One region of the Enterobacter sp. Taxon_2 genome, then DNA from elsewhere that is predicted to be linked to it. Evidence: riboswitches for the same ligand, from Rfam matches in the RefSeq annotation. Region 1 holds a riboswitch; the other holds the start of a gene.

Evidence for each region. Region 1 has a riboswitch for thiamine pyrophosphate ahead of thiM (hydroxyethylthiazole kinase). Riboswitches for the same ligand answer to the same signal wherever they lie in the genome.
Region 2: linked by a shared signal. The riboswitch ahead of thiC (phosphomethylpyrimidine synthase ThiC) and the one ahead of thiM (hydroxyethylthiazole kinase) in region 1 are both predicted to bind thiamine pyrophosphate.

The regions. Positions count from the first base shown of each region.
Region 1 is NZ_CM178024.1:3,247,755-3,255,773, forward strand. Features, by position in the region: gene AC4IC4_RS15455 (GntR family transcriptional regulator) at 1-270, opposite strand, end outside; gene thiD (bifunctional hydroxymethylpyrimidine kinase/phosphomethylpyrimidine kinase) at 313-1,113, opposite strand; gene thiM (hydroxyethylthiazole kinase) at 1,110-1,880, opposite strand; TPP riboswitch at 1,916-2,012, opposite strand; gene AC4IC4_RS15470 (YadA C-terminal domain-containing protein) at 2,711-3,757, shown strand; partial or broken gene AC4IC4_RS15475 (hypothetical protein) at 4,394-4,552, shown strand; gene AC4IC4_RS15480 (glycoside hydrolase family 32 protein) at 5,104-6,537, opposite strand; gene AC4IC4_RS15485 (MFS transporter) at 6,553-7,794, opposite strand.
Region 2 is NZ_CM178024.1:225,553-233,571, forward strand. Features, by position in the region: gene thiG (thiazole synthase) at 1-446, opposite strand, end outside; gene thiS (sulfur carrier protein ThiS) at 448-648, opposite strand; gene AC4IC4_RS01025 (HesA/MoeB/ThiF family protein) at 632-1,387, opposite strand; gene thiE (thiamine phosphate synthase) at 1,380-2,015, opposite strand; gene thiC (phosphomethylpyrimidine synthase ThiC) at 2,015-3,910, opposite strand; TPP riboswitch at 3,990-4,101, opposite strand; gene AC4IC4_RS01040 (Rsd/AlgQ family anti-sigma factor) at 4,156-4,653, opposite strand; gene nudC (NAD(+) diphosphatase) at 4,749-5,522, shown strand; gene hemE (uroporphyrinogen decarboxylase) at 5,561-6,625, shown strand; gene nfi (deoxyribonuclease V) at 6,635-7,306, shown strand; gene AC4IC4_RS01060 (YjaG family protein) at 7,348-7,938, shown strand.

The DNA.
Region 1 (8,019 bases):
GATGTTGTTGATTTGCGTGCCATAGCCACGGGAACGCGTCACCACGCCCTCTTCCTCCAGCGCCTGCATCGCTTTTCGCACGGTAATGCGCGACACCCCGGTTAACTGGCTCAGATCGCGCTCGCCGGGCAAAATATTCCCGTGCTCCAGCATGCCGCTGCGCACCGCGTTTTTTACCGTTTCGGCAAATTTCAGGTACAACGGCGTGTTATCGGGCGCGGCGATCCGTTCATTCAGTTGAGCGATTAACCGGGTATGCGCTTGTTCCATCTCTGTTTTCTCAGGCGTGGTGTTTCCTGCCAGTATACTGGGTTACCACCATGCATGAAAATGATGAACCGGCCCAATACCGTGACCCACTTCCAGAGTATCGGCTTTCGCCAGCGCCGCCGAGAGCCAGGCTTTCGCTTCGCGCACCGTATCGGCCCAGCCGTCATGCCGTGGACGCAGCGCCGCCAGCGCGGCCGAAAGCGTACAGCCCGTGCCGTGGGTATTTTTGGTCTGCACGCGCGGCGCGGTAAAGCGCACTTCGCCCTCGCGGGTGAAGAGCCAGTCCGGGCTTTCCGCGTCATCCAGATGCCCGCCCTTCATCAGCACCGCCCCGCAGCCCATTGCCAGCAGCGCGTTCCCCTGCGCTTTCATCTCGCGTTCCGTTTGCGCGTGCGATGTGCCCAACAGCGCGGCGGCTTCTGGCAGATTGGGCGTGATGAGCGCCACCTGCGGCAGCAGCTTTTTACGCAGGGTTTCCACGGCAGAGGCGGAGAGCAGCGGGTCGCCGCTTTTTGCCAGCATGACGGTATCCAGCACCACGTTTTGCACCGCATAACGCTTAAGCCGCTCGGCCACCGCTTCAACAATGTCCGTCTCGGCCAGCATGCCGATTTTAGTGGTATCAATGCGCACGTCGCTGAATACCGAATCCAGCTGCGCGGCAACAAAATCCGGCTCGATACGGTAGACCGACTGCACACCGCGCGTGTTTTGCGCCACCAGCGCGGTGATGACGGAACAGCCGTATGCGCCAAGCGCGGAGAAGGTTTTCAGGTCAGCCTGGATACCCGCGCCGCCGCTGGGATCGGTACCGGCAATGGTCAGAGCGTTAATCCGCTTCATGCCTGCTCCTCCAGCGTGTAGAGCGCATCCAGGAACACGCTGGCAAAACTGCCCGGGCCACGAGACTGCGCAATAGCGAATGAGCCAGCTCGCTTCATCCATCCGCAGGCAGCAGCGATATTATCCAGCCGGTCGCCCGGCAGCGAGCAGCTCGCCGCGACGACGGCGGAGAGCGCGCACCCGGTGCCCACCACGCGCGTCATCAGCGGGTCACCGCCGGTTACCGTTCGGGTGCGTTGTCCGTCAGTGATGTAATCCACCTCACCGGTGACGACCACAACGGCATTGGTCTGGCGGGCCAGCGCCTGAGCAGCGGGCACCGCGCTGGCGGCGGTATCGGTCGTATCGACACCGCGCCCGCCTGCGCTCATTCCGGCAAGGGCAAGGATTTCAGAGGCATTGCCGCGAATGGCCGCCGGTTTCAGGGCAAGAATTTGATGGCAAAAACGGGTGCGGAACGCCAGGGCGCCAACGGCAACCGGGTCCAACGTCCAGGGTTTGCCTGCCGCCACCGCGCTTTCTATTGCCCGACGCATCGACTGGGCGCGCGGCGCGGTCAGCGTGCCAACGTTAACCAGCAGCGCATCGGCTATCGCGGAAAACTGCTCGGCCTCTTCGGCCTCGATCACCATCGCCGGTGATGCGCCAAGCGCCAGCAAAACGTTGGCCGTAAAGGTCTGTACGACATCGTTGGTCATACAATGGGTCAGCGGTGAACGGGTGCGGAAGTGGTGTAAAACGTGTAAATCGAGCAGGTCAGGCTGCATGGGTTCGCTCCTGCCTTGCGTGAAGAAGCGATGACCGGGAAGGCATCTGACTTCCCTACGCTGGCATTATCCAGATCAGGTGTTGCGGGTATTTCTCAGCCCATCAGTGATGGGGCACCCCGAGTCATGAAGATTAAATCTCTATACTTTTTTCCAGATTAGGGGAAGTTGCTCGCTGACGCAAGCGTGCCCTTGCGGTTGTCGCTTCTTCATTGGGATGTCCTCATGTGACTTATTAAGGCACTCCTAACATCGCGGCGTATTCATCAACTGGGAGGAGGTCATATTGTCGTCAGAATTCTGCAAGAGTTTTTAGGCTCTATATTAATGAATATTACAAAACAGCCATATTTAGTGCCGATTATTATCAAATGATTAACATTCCATTTATCACTAAAAATCTGGCTTGAGTATAAGAATTTTTAATCCCTTCAATGTGACTTTTAGAAGACAATAAACCCTATTTCACTCGAAACACAAAGTGTTCATTAAGTCATACACTTAATTTAGACATTTGCATCTATTTCAATAGTTTAAACACTGAGTTATAGTTAACCATTCAAAATATAAGGCAATGTATATATTGAAGAAAGTCTTCTTACACCCCCCCTGGACACTGTTGCATTTAGTGCTTTACGTGATCCAGATCAACATTGACTTATGTGCAATCCTGGATAGTTAATTCATCTTATAAAAAAAGAATCGCGCGAGAATTAACCTAATTTAGTACAGACTAATAGCAGGGTTAATCTCCATATCGGTTAGAAAGCTAAGCGCTTGCAAAAGCTTTTGACAATGAATTTAATCCTTATTTATTAGTGAGATATAAAATGAAACGTTCTATTCTGGCTGTTTTCGTGTTTGGTGCTGTATTCGCTGGTTCTATCAATGCTTCTCACGCTGTAGATTTTGCAAGTGATAACTCCGGCTCTACTCAATGGGCGCAAGGTGCGCAAAATAACATTGATACGCTTAATCTTGATGTTGACGATCTCAAGCAAGCTAACCGCCTTCAAGATGATGCAATTCAGACACAACATGATTTCAACAATACGCAGCAAGGCGAAATCATGCAAAACCGATCAGACATTAGCGGTTTGCAAGGTCAAGTTAATGGCTTGAATGTTCAATTAACACAATCTGTAGTAGATGAATCAAGCGCCCGTAGTTCTGCTGATGCTGCTTTAGGCGCTCAAATCCAGACAAATAGCAATGCTATTACAGCTATCCAGACTCAAGCCGCAAGCGGTGCATTTAATGGTAAAGATGGGGTAGATGGTAAAGATGGTGCTACAGGGGCGCAAGGCTTACAGGGTGTGCAAGGTGTAGCAGGTGCTAACGGTGCTGATGGTAAAGATGGGCGCGATGGTGTTGATGGTAAGAATGGCGTTGATGGTAAGAATGGCGTTGATGGGAAAGATGGTAGCAATGGTAAAGATGGTGTTACCACCACCATTAACAAAGTGCAAGTAGACACGGCTACACAAACTAAAGTAGCTGCTAACTCTGCAGCTATCGCTTCCACCTCTAGCCAGGCTGCTAGCGTAGCTCAAGATCTGCAAGCTGCAAAGCAGACTATGCAAGCTATGAATAACAATACTAACCAGCAATTTAAATCATTGCGCGATGAAGTAGATAATAATAAGAAGCAAGCTAACGCTGGTATCTCTGGAGCTATGGCTATGGCTGGCTTGCCTCAAGTGCAAACTAATCAGCGTGTAATGTTCTCTGCTGGTGGTGCTACTTACAACGGTGAAAGCGCTTTAGCGGTTGGTGGCTCAGTTAACTTTAATTCTCACGTTATCGCTAAAGTGAGTTTCTCTGATGATACCGCTAATAACATGGGTGCTTCTGTTGGTGTAGGTATCGGTTTTTAAGTAAACGATAAAGCCCCCAAGTGAACTCAATATACATATACCCCATAAAGGGGTTTCGACAAGCATAACCGCCGATTTTTGTATTGTTGATGTTTATAAATTCTTTACAGGTGATGCAAGTTATGGTTTATCGTTAGCCTGACAAACTAAGTATTTAACAGTTTTAAAACGGCCTCGTTTGTTTATCAAATATGAGATCAAACCAACAATACAGAAGTGCTAGTATATACCATGATGCATTGATACTTTTTTATAGTGAAGGCGTTTAATTTCCTGAGAAAGAACAATCAGAATGGTTCCTTAGGGTGAAATAGTGATGATAGCCATGATTAAACTAATTATATGCTCTGCTTTAGTATCGTTAGCTTTAGTAGCTACTGGCGTATTTATAGGTATTACTTACAGCCGTACCATTTTAAACATAGCTTATAGCTGTGATAACAGCTAGACAGACGTTACTATGGGTTATGCAAGTTCCTGTCTACGGAGTGTATTTATATAGACTTTTGTTCCTTCAGATGTTTTTCTTAAACAAGAGACAGGGATAGATCTATCACTTTGACGGCGCATTGCTAATACAATGCTGCTTATATTATTTTTTGTTGTTGTGATATACGAAAGGCAGAATTTAGGATTATGAAAAAAATGTTATTAGCTGTTCTGGTTATTGCATCTCTTCCTGCTCATGCTATTAATGCGCACTATCGGGAGCAATTAGAGCGTTCTGGATGTACTCAAGTAACTGATGGTCATGGTTGTGATATTCACAAAACCAAAGCACAAAACAAGAAAGCAATTTCGAGCCAACGAGATCGGATAGCTTTTGAAGCTGATGCTTACAGTGTGGTCGATAAACCTATCTCTGATGCTGCTGAAACCCTCCTTTCGAAAGGCTGGAAGCCTAATAACGGTGTGTGGAAGAAACAAGGCTACACTCTCAAACTGAAATTGAAAGATGAGAGTGTTGTTGATTTTGTTCTAACTCATTGAGGTTAAGATGACGCCTTACGTTTGCCCTATTTTTGGTACAGTGCATTAATCTAAAACAAGCCACTTTCATTAGGGGTTATACAGCAAAGTCAATTACAAATAGCTTGATGCAAGCCGTGTAGTTACACGGTTAACATAAAGTGTAAGTGAGATCCGTGTTGTCAGTCTTTAGTGTATTGCTAAAGCCGCCCTTAACAGATGGGCGTTTTTTTCAATTATTCTTGAGTATTATATGATGATTGATGCAAATGAAGCAGTAAAATAAGGGTTCGCTAAAATAAATCAGGCGACTGCGGTCGCCTTTTTTTATTTGCCGGTCTTACTCCATGCAAAGGTCAGGAATGCCATATGCCCTTTTATTCTAATTGCCAGGCCCCGCCATGGATAAGCGACGCTCCCCCCGCCCAGGCAAACAACGCCAGTTCGCGGCCTTCTGCATCAGGATAAATGCGGCTGCTGAGGCACGCTTCTCCCTCGTTAACAAACACTTCCACGGAAGAGAAGTCAAAGAACAGGCGCAGGCTAAGCGCGTCGTTGAGGTTAAGCGCGACGCTTCGGGTACCGCACAAGCCATACTGCGGATAGTGACGCTCCAGCACCAGGCGCTGCATCTGGGCATCAACATAGATGCGTAGCCCGTCGCCGAGACGAATGCCGTATTGCTCCGCGCTGCTGTTCGCGCAATCCCATTGCAGAGTGACCTCCATCGCATCGCAGTGTTCCACCAGCGTCATCTGCTGGTTATTAAGCGTACTTATCGGCCAGGGGAACCACGCCCCGCGCAGGGTTTCAACTTCTCTGGCTGGATGCATTTGCAGATGATTATCCGCACTCAGTGTCAGCTCGCGAGGTAAGGAGAGCATGCCTGCCCAGCCATCCTCCTGTTCCGGCAGAGGTGATTCCCACATGTCCAGCCAGCCGATGACGATGCGTCGTCCATCCGGCGTCAGGAAACTTTGCGGCGCATAGAAATCATGCCCGTAATCCATCTCCACAAATTCATCTTCACGCATAAAAGGCTGACCGGGCTGCCATTCACCTACCAGATAGCCGCTCTGGAAAAGATTACGATGTTTAAATCCGTCTGCGGTGAGTCCCTGAGGCGAAAACATCAGCACGCGTTTCCCACCGAGAGTGAAAAAGTCCGGGCATTCCCACATATAACCCATCTCTTTTTCAGCCACCGCGAGCACGCCCCTGTCCTGCCACTCGCGCAGATCGGCAGACCGGTACGTACGCACCTGGCCCGTATCACCCTCTCGCGCGCCAACGACCATGTACCACCACTCCCCTTCACGCCATACTTTCGGATCGCGGAAGTGATGCAGTCCAGGCGGTGTGTCAATGACGGTCCCGTGCCGCACAAAGTGGATGCCGTCACGGCTGGTTGCCAGGCACTGAACCTGGTAGAGATTAGCCTCATCGCCGGAATCGCCGTGGAATTTGTGGCCGGTGTAGATCAGCGCCAGCGTGTCGCCATCCACCACCGCTGAGCCAGAAAAACAGCCGTCCTTGTCGTCTGGTCCTTCCGGTGCCAGCGCAACCGGGAGGTGTTCCCAGTGAACTAAATCTTTGCTGCGCGCATGGCCCCAGTGCATCGGCCCCCACTGGGTCGAATACGGATGATGCTGATAAAAGGCGTGATACCAGCCGTCAAACCAGACCAGGCCATTCGGATCGTTCATCCAGCCGGCACGTGCGGCGAGGTGGTAACGCGGATACCAGCGCAGGTTAAGCCCTTCGCGTCCGGACTGCAGTTCCTGTTCTGCTTTTGTAATGGAATACGTCATTTCTCTACTCTTTAATCAGATAGTGGAAGGTTGCGGCATGAGCGGGTCAGAAGAGGACTTACCCGAGCGCAACAGGAAGATGGAGATAAACGTGGTGCTGAAAACTAACAACCCCATGATGAGATAGGACTGGGCAAAGCCGTATTTCTCATAGCTGTAGCCGGCCAGCGGCGACAGTACCGAGGCAATCACCGAGCTTGTACAGGCAAAGCCCACCAGATAGAGGGTGGAAGAGAGCCGCTTATCAAAATGCAGGCTGTTGTATTTAAAGATGGAGACCAGCAAAACGGGCAGTTCAACCGCGTGCAATAGCTTGGTAATGGAGATCAATACCGGCCCCTCAACCAGACCCGATGCCACCATACGCATCGCCATCACCATTCCGGCGAAAATCAGGCCGTTTTTCGCACCGAGGCGATTCACCAGCCACGGGGCGCAAAACATGCCCGCCGCCTCCAGGAAAACCTGGAAGGAGTTGAGATAGCCGTACATGGCGTTCCCTTCCTGCAGCGTCGGGAACTGGGAGGAGAAATAGACCGGGAACTGCTGGTCGTAGACGCCATAAATACAGGTGCCGATAACGAAAAACACCAGCGCCCAGAAGCGCGGCAGCGTCAGCAGGCGCAATGCATCCTCCAGCGTGACCTTACCGCCGGACACCGCTTCCTGCATGGCGTGCGGGGCGGAGGAGACCCTGAGGCGCGCCAGCAACACAAAAAACACCAGCCCGGCACAGCTCGCGACAGCAAAGTTCAGCTTCGGATTAATGTTGAACAGGAGCCCCGCAAAAAAGGTTGCCGCCGCCCAGCCAAGCGATCCCCACATCCTCGCCTTGCCAAACTCGAACTGGCTCTGGCGGGCCACGCGCTCGGTGTAGGACTCCAGAACCCCTATTCCACCGTTAAACGTCAGCCCGATATAAACCCCGCCGAAAATGCTGCCGAGTAATACGTTAATTTGCAGCAGATAACCAAACATCAGGAAGGCCGGACCGGAAAGAATGAGCAGGCTGGTCAGAAACCAGAGCAGGTTTTTGCGCAGACCGAGCTTGTCCTGAATGAATCCATAGCAGATTTGAGCAAAAAGCGCGGAGACGGAAAGCACGGCATAGATAACGCCGGTATCCCCCGCTTTTAGGCCCACTTCCTGATGAAGCCAGATGGAGAGTAACGAGCCGGAAGATGACCATGTGACAAAAAAGAAAAACAGTAATGCGCTTAATAAAGGGTAGCTGTGAGAGAGATGCGTTTTCATCATGACATTCTCATGTTGGAGTAATGACGCAATGGTAACGTTAACATTATTTCTTTCTCATGCCGTTTGGTAAAGATTTAAGATGTTAATCACGAAAGTTAACGTTAACATTAAGAGAGTGAGATCGCGATCAAATATTCATCACGGAGGTAAGCCTGACCAGCCCTGTGCATCAGCCTTCCTTTTACATCAGCAACTTAGTTGTATACCCTTTCACACAGTGCATTA
Region 2 (8,019 bases), 1.8 Mb from region 1:
ATGACGGCGGCGCAGCCGACCTCTTCCAGCCGTTTGCACAGGACAGGGTCGGCGCCGCAGTAAGGCAGGACGGTAAACCCTTGCTGCACCAGCTTTTCAGCCGCTTTCAGCGTTTCGATAGGGTCGGGCAGCAGCCAGCGGGCGTCAGGATGAATTTCCAGCTTCAGCCAGCGGGTGCCGAGCGCCTCGCGGGCCAGCTGCGCGGCGAAAATCGCCTCTTCGGCCGTTTTGGCACCGGAGGTGTTGGGCAGCAGCGTGACGCCTGCCTCCAGTAAAGGAGCCAGAATGGCATCGCTGTGATGATGCAGATCCACGCGCTTGAGCGCCAGCGTCACCAGCTGGCTGCCGCTTTCGCGAATGGCATCCACCATCAGCTGCGGCGAGGCGAATTTTCCGGTTCCGGTAAACAGATGTGAATCAAAGACTTTATCGGCAATACGTAACATCTCAGCCCCCTGCGATAACCTGAAACAGCAGGATCTGGTCGCCGTCATTGACCTGCTGATGTTCCCACTGCTCGCGCGGCAGGATCTGTTGATTGAGCGCCAGCGCCGTTCCCGGCTTGAGCTGACGCAGCTTGTCGAGCAGTACCGCAACGGTGAGCCCGTCTTCGCATCTCATCGGCTCATCGTTAAACAGAATGCGCATCGCGGCCTCCACATACCGGGCAGCGGCTGGCGCGGCGTAACGCCAGCTGGCGCCAGCCGGCTGAGCGGGCATCAAACAGCCGCAGCGTATTGCGTTCCGTCTCCATGCCGCTAAGCAGCTTGATGGCTTCCAGCGCCTGCATGGTGCCCATTACGCCGACCACCGGACCCAGAATGCCCGCCGTCCGGCAGTTGCGCGCTGGCTCGGCATCATCCGGCCACAGACAGCGATAGCAGCCCTGCGTCCACGGTGGCGTCAGAACCATCATCTGCCCGCCGAACCCCACCGCGCTGGCGGTGATAAGCGGCGTATGATTTGCCACGCACGCGGCGTTAATCGCCTGGCGCGTCGCCATGTTGTCGGTACAGTCCAGCACCACGTCGGCAAGGGCGACTTCACGGTGCAGGCTTTCACCGCTAAGACGCTCCTGTAAGGCAATCAGCTCGATATCCGGGTTTAGCTGGTTCAGCCGCTGCCGGGTGATTTTTGCTTTCGGCTGGTTGATATCCTCGGTGGTAAAGAGGATTTGTCGCTGCAGGTTGCTGAGGTGAACCTCGTCGTCATCGGCCAGCACCAGCGTACCGATGCCCGCACCTGCCAGATAAAGCGCGGCGGGCGCGCCTAATCCGCCCAGACCGACAATCAGCACCCGGCTGGCGAGCAGTTTTTGCTGGCCATCGATGGCGATATCCTCCAGCAGGATCTGACGGCTGTAGCGCATAAAGTCGCGATCATTCATCGCCAGCTCCTGCCAGCTGTAACAGCTGTTCGGTGGCGGACTGCCAGTCTGCAGCCTGGGTGATGGCGCTGACGACGGCGATGCTGCCGACGCCGGTCTCCAGCACCGCCGGGGCGCGTTCAAGGCTGATTCCGCCGATGGCGACGGTGGGGTAATCGGCAAGGCGTTTAACGTGACTCGCCAGCTGTGTCAGACCCTGCGGTGCGGAGGGCATCTGCTTGGTTTGCGTCGGGAAGACGTGGCCCAGCGCGATGTATGAGGGACGGGCCGCCAGGGCCACGTCGATCTCCATGTCATCGTGCGTTGACACGCCAAGACGCAGCCCGGCTTCACGGATAGCGCTCAGATCCGTTGTTTCGAGGTCTTCCTGACCCAGATGCACGCCGTACGCCTGGTGCTTAACGGCCAGCCGCCAGTAGTCGTTGATAAACAGGCGGGCGTTATACCGACGCCCCAGCGCGATGGCGGCAACCACATCGGCTTCCACCTCGTCATCGCGCTTATCCTTGATGCGCAGCTGGAGGGTGCGAACGCCTGCCTCCAGCAGTCGCTCTATCCACGCCACGCTGTCCACCACCGGATAGAGCCCTAAACGGTAGGGGACGGGTGGGAAATCGGGCTGATACATTACGCCTCCTCTTTTTTGAGGTAGATTTCGCCGCCTTTGGCGCGGAAGGTTTCAGACATGTCCGCCATGCCCACTTCAATGGTTTGCGCTGCGGCGTAGTCACGCACTTCCTGGCTGATTTTCATCGAGCAGAATTTTGGCCCACACATAGAGCAGAAGTGCGCGACTTTGCCTGATTCCTGCGGCAGGGTCTCATCGTGATAGGCGCGGGCGGTGAACGGATCCAGCGCCAGGTTGAACTGGTCTTCCCAGCGGAATTCAAAGCGCGCCTTCGACATGGCGTTATCGCGGATTTGCGCCCCCGGGTGGCCTTTGGCCAGATCCGCCGCGTGGGCGGCAATTTTGTAGGTAATCAGCCCCTGCTTCACGTCCTCTTTGTTTGGCAGGCCGAGGTGCTCTTTCGGCGTCACGTAGCAGAGCATGGCGCAGCCGAACCAGCCGATCATCGCCGCGCCAATGCCTGACGTGAAGTGGTCGTAACCCGGCGCAATATCGGTGGTCAATGGTCCCAGGGTATAGAACGGGGCCTCATGGCAGTGCTCCAGCTCTTCGGTCATGTTGCGGCGGATCATCTGCATCGGCACGTGTCCCGGGCCTTCAATCATCACCTGCACGTCATACTCCCAGGCGATTTTAGTCAGCTCGCCCAGCGTGTGCAGCTCGGCAAACTGCGCTTCGTCGTTGGCGTCGCGGATGGAGCCCGGACGCAGGCCGTCGCCCAGCGACAGGGAGACGTCATAGGCGGCGCAGATTTCGCAGATCTCGCGGAAGTGTTCGTAGAGGAAGTTTTCCTGGTGATGGGACAGGCACCACTTCGCCATGATGGAACCGCCGCGCGAGACGATACCGGTCAGACGCTTCGCCGTCATCGGCACGTAGCGCAGCAGCACGCCCGCGTGAATGGTGAAGTAGTCCACGCCCTGTTCAGCCTGCTCCAGCAGCGTGTCGCGGAACGCTTCCCAGGTGAGGTCTTCGGCAATGCCGTTGACCTTCTCCAGCGCCTGATAAATCGGGACGGTGCCAATCGGCACCGGGCTGTTACGCAGGATCCATTCGCGGGTTTCGTGAATATAGCGGCCGGTGGAGAGGTCCATTACCGTGTCCGCGCCCCAGCGCGTGGACCAGACCAGCTTTTCCACCTCTTCTTCGATGGAGGAGGTCACGGCCGAGTTACCGATGTTCGCGTTGACCTTCACCAGGAAGTTGCGGCCGATAATCATCGGCTCGGATTCCGGGTGGTTAATGTTGGCGGGGATAATCGCGCGCCCGGCGGCCACTTCGTCACGCACAAACTCCGGCGTGATGTTCTCCGGCAGGCGAGCGCCAAAGCCTTCACCCGGATGCTGATAGCGCAGCACTTCGCTACGGATGCGCTCGCGACCCATGTTTTCGCGGATGGCGATGAATTCCATTTCCGGCGTGACGATGCCCTGGCGGGCGTAGTGCAGCTGGGTCACGCATTTGCCCGCTTTAGCGCGTTTTGGCGTCAGCAGGCCGGTAAAGCGCAGCTCGTCCAGACCGTCGTCGGCGAGGCGCTCTTTGGTGTACGCAGAGCTGCGCACGCTCAGTTCTTCGCAGTCGTTGCGCGCATTAATCCACGGCTGGCGCAGCTTAGCCAGACCCTGCTGGACGTTGATGGCAACATCAGGGTCACCGTACGGACCGGAGGTGTCATACACCGGCACGGCTTCGTTGTCTTCGTATTGCGGGTTATCTTTGCTGCCGCCAATAAGCGTCGGGCTGAGCTGGATTTCGCGCATCGGGACGCGGATATCGGCCTGCGAGCCGGAAATGTAGATGCGTTTCGAGTTCGGGAAAGCGGTGCCTTCCAGGGTGTCGATGAAGTGTTGGGCCTGTGCGCGCTGTTCGCGGCGGGTCAGTTTTGCAGTAGACATAGCTCATTCCAAAAGTGAAGGACATGGCTTGTCAGACGACGGATGAAGCAAGAGAGGATCGCCCGGGGGGCGATACAACAGCAGTGTGACTCTTGTTCCCTTCGCAGGTATTAACCTGATCAGGTTCCGCGGATCCCGAATTAACGGTCTCAGCCCGCGCTTTCAGGCGCTGGGCACTCCGACAAGAAAAATCCCCCTCGTGAGAGGGGCGAATGGTTGTAAATTACTCGTTAACGGTGAAGAACTCAAGCAGGGCGCGCGACGTTCTCTTCGTTACTGATGTTCAAATCATTGTCCAGTACAAGGGCGATCAGCTTATCTTCCAGCGTGAATCGCTCTTCCAGCGCTTCACCGAGGTCGGATAGCGCCCGCTGAAACTCAAGATAGTTATCGTGATCGATGGCGTTCTCGAGCGCGGAATCATAGTAATCCATGATCTGCTGGGTGTTGGCTTCCAGCAGCGGATAGAGCTTGCTGGCTGCTAAATACGGTGTTGTCCCTTCCATTTCGCGGATAATGCGTTCATAAATATTGAAATGGCCGTCGGACAGATAGTCGACCAGGCCCTGACAAAAATCATCCAGCGCTTTTTCATTCAGTCGCATAAACGATTCTTTGCCAGGCTTAATGCCGACCAGATTGTAATAAGCCACGAGTAGATGCTTGCGCACATGTAGCCAGCGATCCACCAGTTTGTTACTTCCTCTAACGCGCTCAGTCAGGCTTTCCAGCTGGTTTAACATGGTCGACTCCGCAAAATGTAGGATTGAATCTGCTTATCCAGAATGTAACCACAATGCTAACAACATGTCAGTGAAGCGAAGGTAGTGCAATAGATATGGATCGTATTATTGAAAAATCAGATCTTGGTTGGTGGATCGTCAGTCACGAACAAAAATTATGGCTTCCTGCCGGGGAAATCCCCTATGGCGCAGCTGAGGCGTTCGATCTTGCTGGCCAGCCAGCGCTACAGATCGGCGAGTGGCAGGGTGAGCCCGTGTGGTTGATCCAACAGCCCCGCCGCCAGGATATGGGATCTGTGCGCCAGGTGCTGGATCTGGACGTGGGGCTGTTCCAGCTGGCGGGGCGCGGCGTGCAGCTGGCGGAGTTTTACCGCTCGCATAAATACTGCGGCTATTGCGGCCATACCATGCGTCCGAGCAAAACCGAATGGGCGATGCTCTGCAACCACTGCCGCGAACGCTACTATCCGCAGATTGCGCCGTGCATTATCGTCGCTATCCGCCGGGAGGATTCCATCCTGCTGGCGCAGCATACCCGTCATCGCAACGGCGTTCATACCGTGCTGGCCGGCTTCGTCGAAGTGGGCGAAACGCTGGAGCAGGCGGTGGCGCGCGAGGTGATGGAGGAGAGCGGGATCAAAGTGAAGAACCTGCGCTACGTCACCTCCCAGCCGTGGCCGTTCCCGCAGTCGCTGATGACGGCCTTTATGGCCGAATATGACAGCGGCGAGATCGTTATCGATCAGAAAGAGCTGCTGGATGCGAACTGGTATCGCTACGACGATTTACCGCTGTTACCTCCGCCGGGCACCGTGGCGCGTCGGCTGATAGAAGATACCGTGGCGATGTGTCGGGCCGAGTATGAGTAGTGTTACACTGAGGCCATGACGCTTAAGGAACTGCAAAAATGACCGAACTGAAGAACGATCGTTATCTGCGTGCGCTGCTGCGCCAGCCCGTTGATGTCACCCCGGTGTGGATGATGCGCCAGGCGGGACGCTATCTGCCAGAGTACAAAGCCACGCGCGCGCAGGCGGGCGATTTTATGTCGCTGTGCAAAAACGCCGAGCTGGCCTGTGAAGTGACGCTCCAGCCGCTGCGCCGCTTCCCGCTGGATGCTGCGATCCTCTTCTCGGATATTCTGACCATTCCGGATGCCATGGGCCTTGGCCTGTACTTCGAAACCGGTGAAGGCCCGCGTTTCACCTCTCCGATCAAAAGCAAAGCCGACGTGGACAAGCTGCCGATCCCCGATCCGGAAGGCGAGCTGGACTACGTGATGAACGCCGTACGCACCATTCGCCGCGAGCTGAAAGGTGAAGTGCCGCTTATTGGCTTCTCCGGCAGCCCGTGGACGCTGGCAACCTATATGGTGGAAGGGGGCAGCAGCAAAGCCTTCACCCTGATTAAAAAGATGATGTACGCCGAGCCGCTGGCCCTGCATGCGCTGCTCGACAAGCTGGCGAAGAGCGTCACCCTCTATCTGAACGCGCAGATTAAAGCCGGTGCGCAGTCGGTGATGATTTTCGATACCTGGGGCGGCGTGCTGACCGGGCGCGATTATCAGCAGTTCTCCCTGTATTACATGCACAAAATCGTAGACGTCCTGCTGCGTGAAAACGAAGGTCGCCGCGTGCCGGTGACGCTGTTCACTAAAGGTGGCGGTCAGTGGCTGGAAGCGATGGCGGCCACCGGCTGCGATGCGCTGGGGCTCGACTGGACCACCGATATTGCTGATGCGCGTCGTCGCGTGGGCGACAAAGTGGCGCTGCAGGGCAATATGGACCCGTCCATGCTCTATGCGCCGCCAGCCCGCATTGAAGAAGAAGTGTCGACTATACTGTCTGGTTTCGGCCAGGGGGAAGGCCACGTCTTTAACCTCGGCCACGGTATTCATCAGGATGTACCGCCAGAGCACGCAGGCGTATTTGTGGAGGCGGTGCATCGGCTTTCTGCCCAGTATCACAAGTAAGGAGTCGTTATGGATCTCGCGTCACTATGCGCTCAGCAAATCGAACTGGCCTCATCGGTGATCCGCGAGGATCGTCTGGATAAGGATCCTCCGCAGTACATTGGCGGAGCAGACGTCGGGTTCGAGCAGGGTGGGGAAGTGACGCGAGCGGCGATGGTGGTACTGAAATACCCTTCGCTTGAACTGGTGGAGTACAAGGTCGCGCGTATCGCGACCACCATGCCGTATATCCCGGGCTTTCTCTCCTTCCGCGAATATCCCGCGCTGCTGGCAGCGTGGGAGCAGCTCTCGCAAAAACCTGATCTGCTGTTTGTCGATGGGCATGGGATCTCACACCCGCGCCGTTTAGGCGTTGCCAGCCACTTTGGGCTGCTGGTGGATGTGCCGACCATTGGCGTTGCCAAGAAACGCCTGTGCGGTGCGTTTGAGCCACTCTCCGCCGAGCCGGGCGCGCTGGCACCGCTTATCCATAAAGGCGAGCAGCTGGCGTGGGTCTGGCGCAGCAAGGCTCGCTGTAATCCGCTGTTCATCGCCACCGGCCATCGGGTGAGCATGGACAGCGCTCTGGCGTGGGTACAGCGCTGCATGAACGGCTACCGCTTGCCGGAGCCGACGCGCTGGGCTGACGCGGTGGCCTCTTCGCGTCCGGCTTTTGTTCGTTGGCAGGAAATTCAGCGGTGATTCAGGTAAACTGCGCCTAATTTTCGATTCGAGAGATCATCATGCTACAAAACCCGATTCACCTGCGCCTTGAAAAGCTGGAAAGCTGGCAGCACGTCACCTTTATGGCTTGCCTGTGCGAGCGCATGTATCCCAACTATGCCGCGTTCTGTAAGCAGACGGGCTTTGGTGATGGCCATATCTACCGCCGCATTCTGGATCTGATCTGGGAAACGCTGACGGTGAAAGACGCGAAGGTGAATTTCGACTCTCAGCTCGAAAAGCTCGAAGAGGCGATTCCGGTGGCGGATGATTTTGATCTGTACGGCGTCTACCCGGCAATTGATGCCTGCGTGGCGTTAAGCGAACTGCTTCACTCCCGTCTGAGCGGTGAGACGCTGGAGCACGCTATTGAAGTCAGTAAGGCATCTATTACGACCGTGGCGATGCTGGAAATGACCCAGGAAGGTCGCGAAATGACCGATGAAGAACTGCGTGCAAACCCGGCCGTTGAGCAAGAATGGGACATTCAGTGGGAAATTTTCCGCCTGCTGGCAGAGTGTGAAGAACGCGATATTGAACTGATAAAAGGGCTGCGCGCGGACTTACGTGAGGCCGGTGAGAGTAATATTGGTATAATTTTTAACCAATGAGATAAGAAAACTTGAGATAACGCCCGTTTTGTCGCTCCTCGACTCTTCCCTTTCGCCCCTTGTCTGGTCTACATTTGGGGG